One region of the Cytobacillus firmus genome, then DNA from elsewhere that is predicted to be linked to it. Evidence: riboswitches for the same ligand, from Rfam matches in the RefSeq annotation. Region 1 holds a riboswitch; each other region holds the start of a gene.
What was found. Region 1 has a riboswitch for cobalamin ahead of cobJ (precorrin-3B C(17)-methyltransferase). Riboswitches for the same ligand answer to the same signal wherever they lie in the genome.
Positions count from the first base shown of each region.

Region 2: linked by a shared signal. The riboswitch ahead of NAF01_RS16385 (ribonucleoside-diphosphate reductase subunit alpha) and the one ahead of cobJ (precorrin-3B C(17)-methyltransferase) in region 1 are both predicted to bind cobalamin.
Region 3: linked by a shared signal. The riboswitch ahead of NAF01_RS01210 (ABC transporter substrate-binding protein) and the one ahead of cobJ (precorrin-3B C(17)-methyltransferase) in region 1 are both predicted to bind cobalamin.

Region 1 covers NZ_CP098323.1:2,759,250-2,762,381, reverse strand. Annotated here, with positions in the region: gene dsdA (D-serine ammonia-lyase) at 1-1,009, shown strand, start outside; cobalamin riboswitch at 1,241-1,419, shown strand; gene cobJ (precorrin-3B C(17)-methyltransferase) at 1,653-3,132, shown strand, end outside.
Region 2 covers NZ_CP098323.1:3,247,392-3,250,523, forward strand. Annotated here, with positions in the region: gene NAF01_RS16385 (ribonucleoside-diphosphate reductase subunit alpha) at 1-1,543, opposite strand, end outside; cobalamin riboswitch at 1,678-1,871, opposite strand; gene NAF01_RS16390 (heavy metal translocating P-type ATPase) at 2,140-3,132, opposite strand, start outside.
Region 3 covers NZ_CP098323.1:220,759-223,890, reverse strand. Annotated here, with positions in the region: gene NAF01_RS01215 (FecCD family ABC transporter permease) at 1-354, opposite strand, end outside; gene NAF01_RS01210 (ABC transporter substrate-binding protein) at 320-1,279, opposite strand; cobalamin riboswitch at 1,446-1,650, opposite strand; gene NAF01_RS01205 (hypothetical protein) at 1,732-2,508, opposite strand; gene NAF01_RS01200 (FtsW/RodA/SpoVE family cell cycle protein) at 2,785-3,132, shown strand, end outside.

The sequences.
Region 1 (3,132 bases):
TCCGATTTCAGGCTCCATTAAAGCGCGCGGCGGCATATATGAAGTGTTGAAACACGCAGAAACATTGGCGATCCAACATGGTTTATTATCAGTAGCGGATGATTATTCGATCCTTGATAAGGAGAATTTCAGAAACTTCTTTTCCGAATACTCCATTGCCGTCGGATCTACGGGCAATTTAGGGTTAAGTATTGGCATAATGAGTGCCAAATTAGGTTTTAAAGTCACGGTCCATATGTCTGCAGATGCAAAGGAATGGAAGAAAGATCTCCTTAAAAGCAAAGGAGTAACGGTGGTTGAACATAAGGAAGATTACAGCAAAGCGGTCGAAGAAGGGCGCAAACAAGCTGATCGTGATCCGAAATGCTATTTTATTGATGACGAGAACTCCCGCGATTTGTTTTTAGGATATGCAGTGGCAGCCAGTCGCTTAAAAAAACAATTAGAAGATTTGAATGTTACAGTAGATGAAAACCATCCGCTATTTGTTTACCTTCCATGCGGAGTAGGCGGCGGACCGGGGGGAGTCGCTTTTGGTTTAAAATTAATGTATCAAGATCATGTTCATTGCTTCTTTGCAGAACCTACTCATTCTCCATGTATGCTGCTGGGACTCGTAACAGGAATGCATGATAAAGTTTCGGTCCAAGATTTTGGAATTGACAACATCACATCAGCTGACGGCCTTGCCGTTGGGAGACCATCGGGATTCGTCGGTCAAACGATTGAGCCTTTGTTAAGCGGAAGTTATACCGTAAGTGATCATGAGTTATTTAAACTATTAAGCACATTGGCCGATACAGAAAACATTCGTCTTGAGCCTTCCGCATTGGCAGGCGTCATAGGTCCAGTAAAGTTATCGACTGAGAAGCAAGGGAAAGAATATGTTCAAAATCATAACTTAAAAGATAAAATGAAAAATGCTGTCCATCTCATGTGGGCGACCGGCGGAAGTATGGTTCCGAAAGAAATAATGGAAGAATATTATATAAAAGGTGCAGAACTATAATGCTAATCTTCGGTCTCCAAAATTTTAGATGAGAGAAAATCATCGGGATTGCTCATGAAGTGTCCTTAGAACTAGCCAATCGGCGAGTTTCATTTTGTGAAGAGCACACTTGCTGATGTCTTTTACCAAATCTTATTTCAAAAAGTCTAAGGCATTAACACAGCATTAAAAAAATTAAGAAAAAAATAATATGTCAAATTTGGTCATTATATGTTATATTAGTAAAAAATTAATATATCAATTTGAATAAGTGCTCACTATTTGTGAGGTAAAAGGGAAACCAGTGAAAACCTGGTACAGCCCCCGCTACTGTAATAGCTGATGAAATTACAATGCCACTGAGAAATCGGGAAGGTGTAAGAGTAAGAAGAAGCTTAAGTCAGGAAACCTGCTTATTTAAACGACACTTGCTTTTCGGAGGGAGAAGTATAGGCGGGACAATTATGATCAATTGTTTTTGGGTTTCAGTATGCTTATTTTTATACTGTCATTTCATATGCCTGTATTCCTTTGAAAAGGAGTGCAGGCATTTTTTATTTGGCAAGAATCATTGAACTTTGAGAACTAGATGGCGCAGGCCGCCTGCTTGAGCAGTAAGGCAGCAGGAATGGCGCATGTGCTTTTCTTAATTGGAGGTAAGCCTATGAAAAAGGGGAAAATCTTTGTTGTCGGCTTTGGTCCGGGCGATCGTGAGCATATAACCAAACGGGCTGTAGATGCGCTGCAGCAGAGTGATTGTATTATTGGCTACAAAACTTACGTAGAGCTGATCATGCCATTCGTAACAGCAAGTTCGATTGTCAGCACAGGAATGACTGAAGAGGTATCCCGTGCGCAGGATGCAGTGAAAAGAGCTGAAGCCGGCCATATTGTTTCCGTGATCTCGAGCGGTGATTCAGGGGTATATGGCATGGCCGGCTTAGTGTATGAAGTGCTGATCGAAATGGGCTGGACGGAAGAAGAAGGAATCGAAGTGGAAATTGTTCCTGGCATCTCGGCGATTAATTCATGTGCGAGCTTACTGGGTGCACCTGTCATGCATGACTCCTGCACCATCAGTCTGAGTGACCATTTAACACCCTGGAAGGTGATCGAAAAGCGCATTGAAGCAGCCGGTATGGCGGATTTTGTCATTGCTTTATATAACCCGAAAAGCGGCCGGCGGACACGCCAGATTGTCGAGGCACAAAGGATTCTATTAAAATATCGATCTCCTGATACACCAGTGGGGCTGGTGAAAAGTGCTTACCGCGAAAATCAGAATGTCATTCTGACGACACTGGCGGAAATGCTTGATCATGATATTGGCATGCTGACAACAGTTGTGATCGGGAATTCCTCCACTTTCTTTTATGACAATAAAATCATTACACCAAGAGGCTATCAGCGCAAGTATACGCTTGGTGAAGAGAAGCAAACCTTAAAGCCGCATCAGCGTTTAAAAAAGGAAGCGGAGCCATGGGCATTAAATCAGGAAACCGGGGAAGCACAGGCCGGCTACGAGCAGATCCAGAGAAAAAGACAAGAATCCAGCTCTTTGGATATGGCATTTAAGGCATTATCGATGGTGACGAAATCGGAGATTGACCAAACACATTTGGTGCAGCAGCCAATCGAAGATATTTTTGAATTTGCGGTATCGCCTGGTGTTGCCAATAAATTTATTACAGCTGACCAAATGCGTGTACTGGCAGAAGCTGTTGGCAAGAAAGGCACCATGGAATATACACCGGATCACCGATTTTTAATCAAGATTCCAACCGGACGGCCTCAGTCGATTGTGGAAAAACTCGAACAGCATGATCTGACAGTCATGCCGGTAGGTGATGTTCTAAATGTAAAAGCCTGCGATTTTTGCTACGGGGAGAAGGCAGAATCCATTCCATATGCAGAGGAAATTGCAGCTGAACTTGGCGGCTTAAAGCTACCAAAGGAACTGCATATTGGCTTTAATGGCTGCGGTATGGCCTGTTATCGGGCGGTATTTGATGATATCGGCATTGTTTACCGCAAGAAGAAGTTTGATTTATTTATCGGGGCAAAGCCGGTTGGCCGTACAGCCCATGCTGCCCAGCCGGTGGCAGAGGGAATTGAGCCTGAACAGCTGGTGCCGTTATTAAAGG
Region 2 (3,132 bases), 490 kb from region 1:
ACTTTTGATTTGTGATCTGCCCCTGAGGAACCGGAATACTATTTATATCAATAACATTATCAAGCATTCGCACCTGAATGGGCACAAGCCTTTCAAGGACTCCTTCACTTAAGGCCCGTGCAAGATTGATGGATGAAAGATTGCAGACAACGAAGTCTCCCGGCCGTTTTTCGATAATTATTTTCCCATCCCTCGTATATTCTTCAACCCTCTTAGTAACACTTTGGTTTTGTACGATCTCAGTGCAAAGGTTGGTACAATAAATCATTCCGCAATGCGAATTGGCATTTTTCCGATTAACCTCATCACGGTAGAACATGAAGGGTGTCCCGGTTTCAAGCTGACTTCTCATGATGGATTTCATGATCTCGATAGCTGATACTTTTTCCCTTGATAGATTCGGGTTATCAATGCATTCTTTATATTTCTGCCGGAAAGAACCTTCTCCTTCTCCTTCGTCATAGAAATCCTCCAGTGAAAAGCCCATTACCTTGCGGACTTCATGGGGATCAAATAAATACCAGTACCCGCGGCTTTCCACTTTTTCCATAAATAAGTCAGGAATGCAGACACCTGTGAATAAATCATGTGTCCGCTGCCTTTCATCTCCATTATTAAGCTTTGCATCAAGAAACGAGAAGATATCTTTATGCCAGACATCCAGATAGACGCTTATAGCACCCTGCCTTTGTCCAAGCTGATCGACACTGACGGCTGTGTTATTCAGCTGCTTCATCCAGGGGATCACACCGGAAGATGCCCCCTTAAATCCTTTAATATCACTGCCTCTGCTGCGGATCTTCCCCAAATACACTCCAATTCCTCCGCCATTTTTGGAAAGTGAAGCAATATCGGTATTACTGTCATAAATGGAATCAAGACTGTCATCAACGGTCTCAATGAAACAGCTTGAAAGCTGACCCCAGTTTTTCCCTGCATTAGCGAGTGTTGGAGTTGCAACAGTCATATACAATCCGCTCATTGCCCAGTATGCTTCTTTAACAAGCTTAAGACGCTTATTCTTAGGCTCCTTTTTCATCAGAACCATGCTGATGATCATGAACCGCTCCTGTGGAAGCTCATAGAGTTTTCTCTGTTTGTCCCTGGCAAGATACCGATCTGCCAACATTTTCAGCCCCAGATATGTAAATAAACGGTCATTTTCTTTTTTAATATAACGGGATAGCTCATTTATTTCTTCCTTTGAATACACATCTAGTAAATCCTGTTCATAAATTCCCAAAGCGGTCAGACGTTCCATTAGCGTATAAAAATGTGTGTAGCAATCGTCCGGCTGGCACTCTCTATTTTTTCCGGACTCGATATAGAGCTTTTTAAGAAGCAGACGTGAAGCGGCAAACGTCCAATCAGGCTCTTCAATGCTGATAAAAGATAAACAATCCAGTATAAGCTGATCATACATTGCCTCCCCTCCCAGCTGACTCATTTCTCCATACCTTTTTACCAATTGTTCAATGCCGAGGTGTGGAAATTCGTTCTTAAGTTCTTCTAAAATTATTATCGGCTGTATGGTTTGTACCATCTTACTTCCTCCTAAAGGCAAAATAAAAATCCGCCCGGAAAATGAGCGGATCAAACGATAGTATAATAGCAGGAAGCAGATGAACAAGCGGCCATTACGCGATCGTTTCATCATCTCAATCCCCGAAGATAAGAAACTTTCGATCGCCCTGGCAGGTCTCCTGGCTTGTGCTTCACTCTACTAAAAGCCCTTCCCATACTAGCGCTATGAAGCGTTTTGTACAGTGGCATGCTTTTTTCGTCTGCACTTACAGTTGCGGGGACAGCTTCGGTTTTTCACCGAATTCCCTATTAAGTCCATATAGGACACCAATCACGATCTATATGTAGTTTTTATTTCTGAAAATACATACCATATATTGTAGTCGATTCTATCATAACGAGAAATAAATTACAATTATTAATCTGCGAAAAATGGCAGAGGGGGATTCCCTCTGCCCGGTCATTTGTTATTCATGATTTTCGATTTCAATATCATGAGGTATCGGCTCTGGCTTAGCCCAGAAAGAATCATATGCCGCATAACCAGCCATTACAAGCACCAGGTAAGCAATCGCTGCACCTGCCCATTACTTCATTTATATTTACCCCTGCCAATTAAACGTTTTTTTCACTTACTTTTACTCTTTGTAATCTAAGTGCGTTTAAAACGACAGATACGGAGCTGAAAGCCATGGCTGCACCGGCAAGCCAGGGAGCAAGGAACCCTAATGCAGCTACTGGGATGCCAAGTGTATTGTATGCAAATGCCCAGAAAAGATTTTGTTTGATATTCCTTATGGTTTTTTTACTCATTAGGATGGCGTCTGCGATACTATTTAGATCCCCTCTCATTAGAGTAATATCTGCTGCTTCCATCGCAACGTCTGTACCGGTTCCAATCGCCATTCCTATATCAGCAACAGCAAGTGCAGGGGCATCGTTTATGCCATCGCCGACCATGGCGACTTTTTTTCCTTGGTTTTGTAGTTTTTTTACTTCTTCTGCCTTGCCTTCAGGCAGAATCTCTGCAATTGCAGAGTCTATCCCCCCTTCCTCAGCTATTGCCTGAGCCGTACGTTTGTTATCTCCCGTAATCATAATGACTTCAATCCCCAATTGCTTTAAGCGATTGATTGCATTTCTGGAAGTTTCTTTTATTGTATCCGCAACTGCAACGATACCTGCGTATTGGCCATCGACTGCAACTAGCATTGCCGTTTTTCCATTTTCCTCAAGTGTCTCCATTTCAAGCTTGGCTGAATGGACATTTATATCGTATTTTTCCATTAATCTTCTTGTACCGACTAGAAGGTCTTTACCTTCCACTTTTGCTTTAATCCCATAGCCGGGAATAGCTTCAAATTCCTGCGGATAAAAAAGAGTGATTCCTTTATCCTTTATTCCTTTTACAATCGCTTCGGCTAATGGATGCTCAGACTGTTTCTCAGCAGATCCTACAAGCTGGAGAAATGCCATTTCTTCAATATTGCCTTCCGTAATCACATCCGTTAAAACCGGTTTGCCGTGTGTTACGGTTCCGGTTTTATCAAGAACGACAGTAGTAATTTCATGTGTAAGCTCCAGGTGCTCCCCGCCTTTAAAAAGAAC
Region 3 (3,132 bases), 2.4 Mb from region 1:
TGCACCGAGTGAAGCCCCGGAAGAAACTCCAATGGTATATGGATCTGCCAGCGGGTTTCTTAATAAACCTTGAAAGGCGGCTCCCGCGATTGCAAGAGACGCCCCTACCAAGCCAGCCAGCAAAACGCGCGGCAGGCGTATGTTCATAATGATATTTGCATGCATAGCATCCGTGTTTCCCAATGAAATAAAAGGAAAAATCTCAGCGCTTATTACTCTGATGATCGTCATGGGATGAATGGACACTGTTCCAATTGAAATCCCCATCAGCATGGCACAAAACAGAAAAGCTGCTGCTGTTACATAAGCAAGTAATTTATTATTTAAATACGTCCGGATATACTGCTTTTGCAAGTTCCTCGACTCCTTCAATAATACGAGGGCCAGAGCGGGTTACCATATCGGAATCAACATCGTTAACCTGCTTATTTTTCACTGCGGTAATATCCTGCCAGCCATCCCGGCTTAAGACATTGCCGACAGCATCTTCAGTGTAATAGCCATGTGTTGTGATGATTACATCCGGATTCCGTTCGATAATCGCTTCCGGATCCATCTTCGGCCATCCTTCTTCCGTGATGATATTTTCTGCGCTGATGGCACTTAGCATTTCGTCCATAAATGTCTCAGTGCCTGCTGCATAGATTTCCGGAGCAGGTGAAACTTCAACCATTACCGATTTGCGGTCCTCTTCTTTTATCCCCTTAGCTTTTGTTTTGATTTCCTCAAGCTGGCTCTTCATGTCTGAAACGAGCTGTTCTGCTTTTTCTTTCGCTCCCGCTGCAGTCCCAACCATTTCAATGGATTCAAATACCTGATCAAAGCTCTTCGCGTCATTGACAACAAGTACGGTCACTCCCGCATCCTTTAATTGCTGAAGACCTGCTTCCGAACTTTGTGCGCTTGAAGCGTGGGCAAGGACAAGGTCGGGATTTAAAGAGATCACTTTTTCTACATTAAATTCCAAGCCGCCAATCTTTTCCTTTTCTGCGGCTTCTTGCGGGTAGTTATCAAAATCGGAAACCCCGACCACTTCTTCTCCAAGCCCCAATTCGAATGCTATTTCGGTGTTGCTTGGAATCACGGAAACGATTCTTTCAGGCTTGGTTTCAATGACCACTTCATTATCCAGCGCGTCTTTTATCGTTACAGGAAAAGCAGCATTCTGCCCTTCCTCAACCTTTTTCTCTTCTTTTGGCTGTTCAGCACTCTCGCCGCAGCCTGCAAGCACTCCTGCAGCAAGCAGCATAGTTAATAAAAATGCATAAAACTTCTTCATACTCAGCAATCCTCCATTATTTTCGACAAAATTCGAGTGGTGCCTGTCACCACCGTTTAAAATAAAAAAACATCCCCTCGAACGGCAAGGAGATGTTGGTATGGTCATTTACAAAAAATGCAGAATAGATGGCCGGACCAGACACCTCCCTATCCTCGTAGGTTTATGGGTGCTTAAGAATCAGGCAGGTCTCCTGGCTCATGGTCAATGCGTTCTGCTCCTTCCCATACTTGTGTGTACAGTGGATTTGCAGACAGCTACCATTTACAGTGGCGGGACCGCGCTGGAATTTCACCAGCTTCCCTATTAAGTCTTCAAAAGAGCTTGCTTTAAAGCCCTTTTGAAAAGACACCTGTTCTATTGCGGATATAAAATTTTCTATTTCCGATTATACACCATCCCGCAGAAAAAGTAATAGAAAATTGCTGAATGTTGTAAAAAAGTTCAGAATTCTAACGCGAGTATATTTTCCATTCCCTTGTCTTCTTATCGAACACAATCTTCGCCTCACATGGCTCTTTCACTATGGCTTCATACTCATCATACATATCATCCATATTCGCAAAATCGCCAATAATCCAAATTGGAATCTCGATCCTGACCCGATTCTGTTCAATATCCTTAATGGAAAGGACCGCTCCTTCTTTCATAAGGGGCTTTAATGAAAGCAGGACATCTCTGGTGATTGGAGGGTACGTCTTTTTCTTTTTAATGCCAAGGAGCGTTTTTTCTACCTTCATCTGTCCCATTTTCCCGGGGATCACTTCCCCAAGCATCCGGTAAAAATCGTTCAGATCGCGGTAATATGTGCGGTTAAACCAGCCATCATCATGGGCAAGGTATACATACCGGTTGCTCAGATAATTGTAAAAAGGCAGCTTAAGATGCTCTTTAATATGACCGAGATAAAGAAGCTCCGCAATTGTCTGGCCGGGAAGCTCATTCACTGCTTCCTCTTCCTCGAAGTCGATCCAGCAAAAATCGCCATAGCCATATACATCATCCTTAACCAGCCTGCCCAGCTTGTCCCTTGACACATAATCGAACATCGTGTGGCTATTAAAGTCCCCATGTTCATAACGGTGCTTTAAGAGCAGCAAATTATTAATAGAATCTGAAAGAGTCTGGGCAAACTCTGCAAACTCAATTCCATAAGTCATCACATATTGATCCTGCTCATTAAGATGGATGTAGATGAGATCACGAATAGTTTGATTCCTTCTTTTCAATGACGAAACCTCCGAACCGTAGCCAAATTGATAAAAAGACAGCTTCTTATGAAACTGCCTGCCAAACTTCCAGTATTTTATCCTCTTATTGTAGCAAAAATATCTGAAAATATCTTTCCAGATGAGAAAAAATTTAAAATCCGTTTTTTTTGAAAATACAGGAAACCATCATTGTAATTTATTCGTCTAACTAATGAAATCTCTTTCTCCATTGTAAGGTTAATTTTTCTCTGATAGGATAAAAATGTAAAAAGGTAAAGAAACCAGGTGTATATAATGAAACAGAATAATAGATTCTCAGACCGATTCGATTGGACATTATGCTTTCTTCTGCTGCTGTTTTTTCTCATCAGCTGCATTGCGATTTACAGCGGACAATCCTCCAATCAATATGAAGGGAATTTTGTCATCTCACAAATTAAAAATTATATTGTTGGAGCCGTCATTGTTGGGATTGTCATGTATTTTGACAGCGAGCAAATCCGGAGACTCACATGGCTTCTGTACGGTTTAGGCATTCTATTGCTTGTCGGGCTATTCATTGCACCGGAAAGCATCGCACCAGAGCGCAAAGGGGCTACATTGTGGTATATCATTCCCGGACTCGGTTCGGTGCAGCCTTCA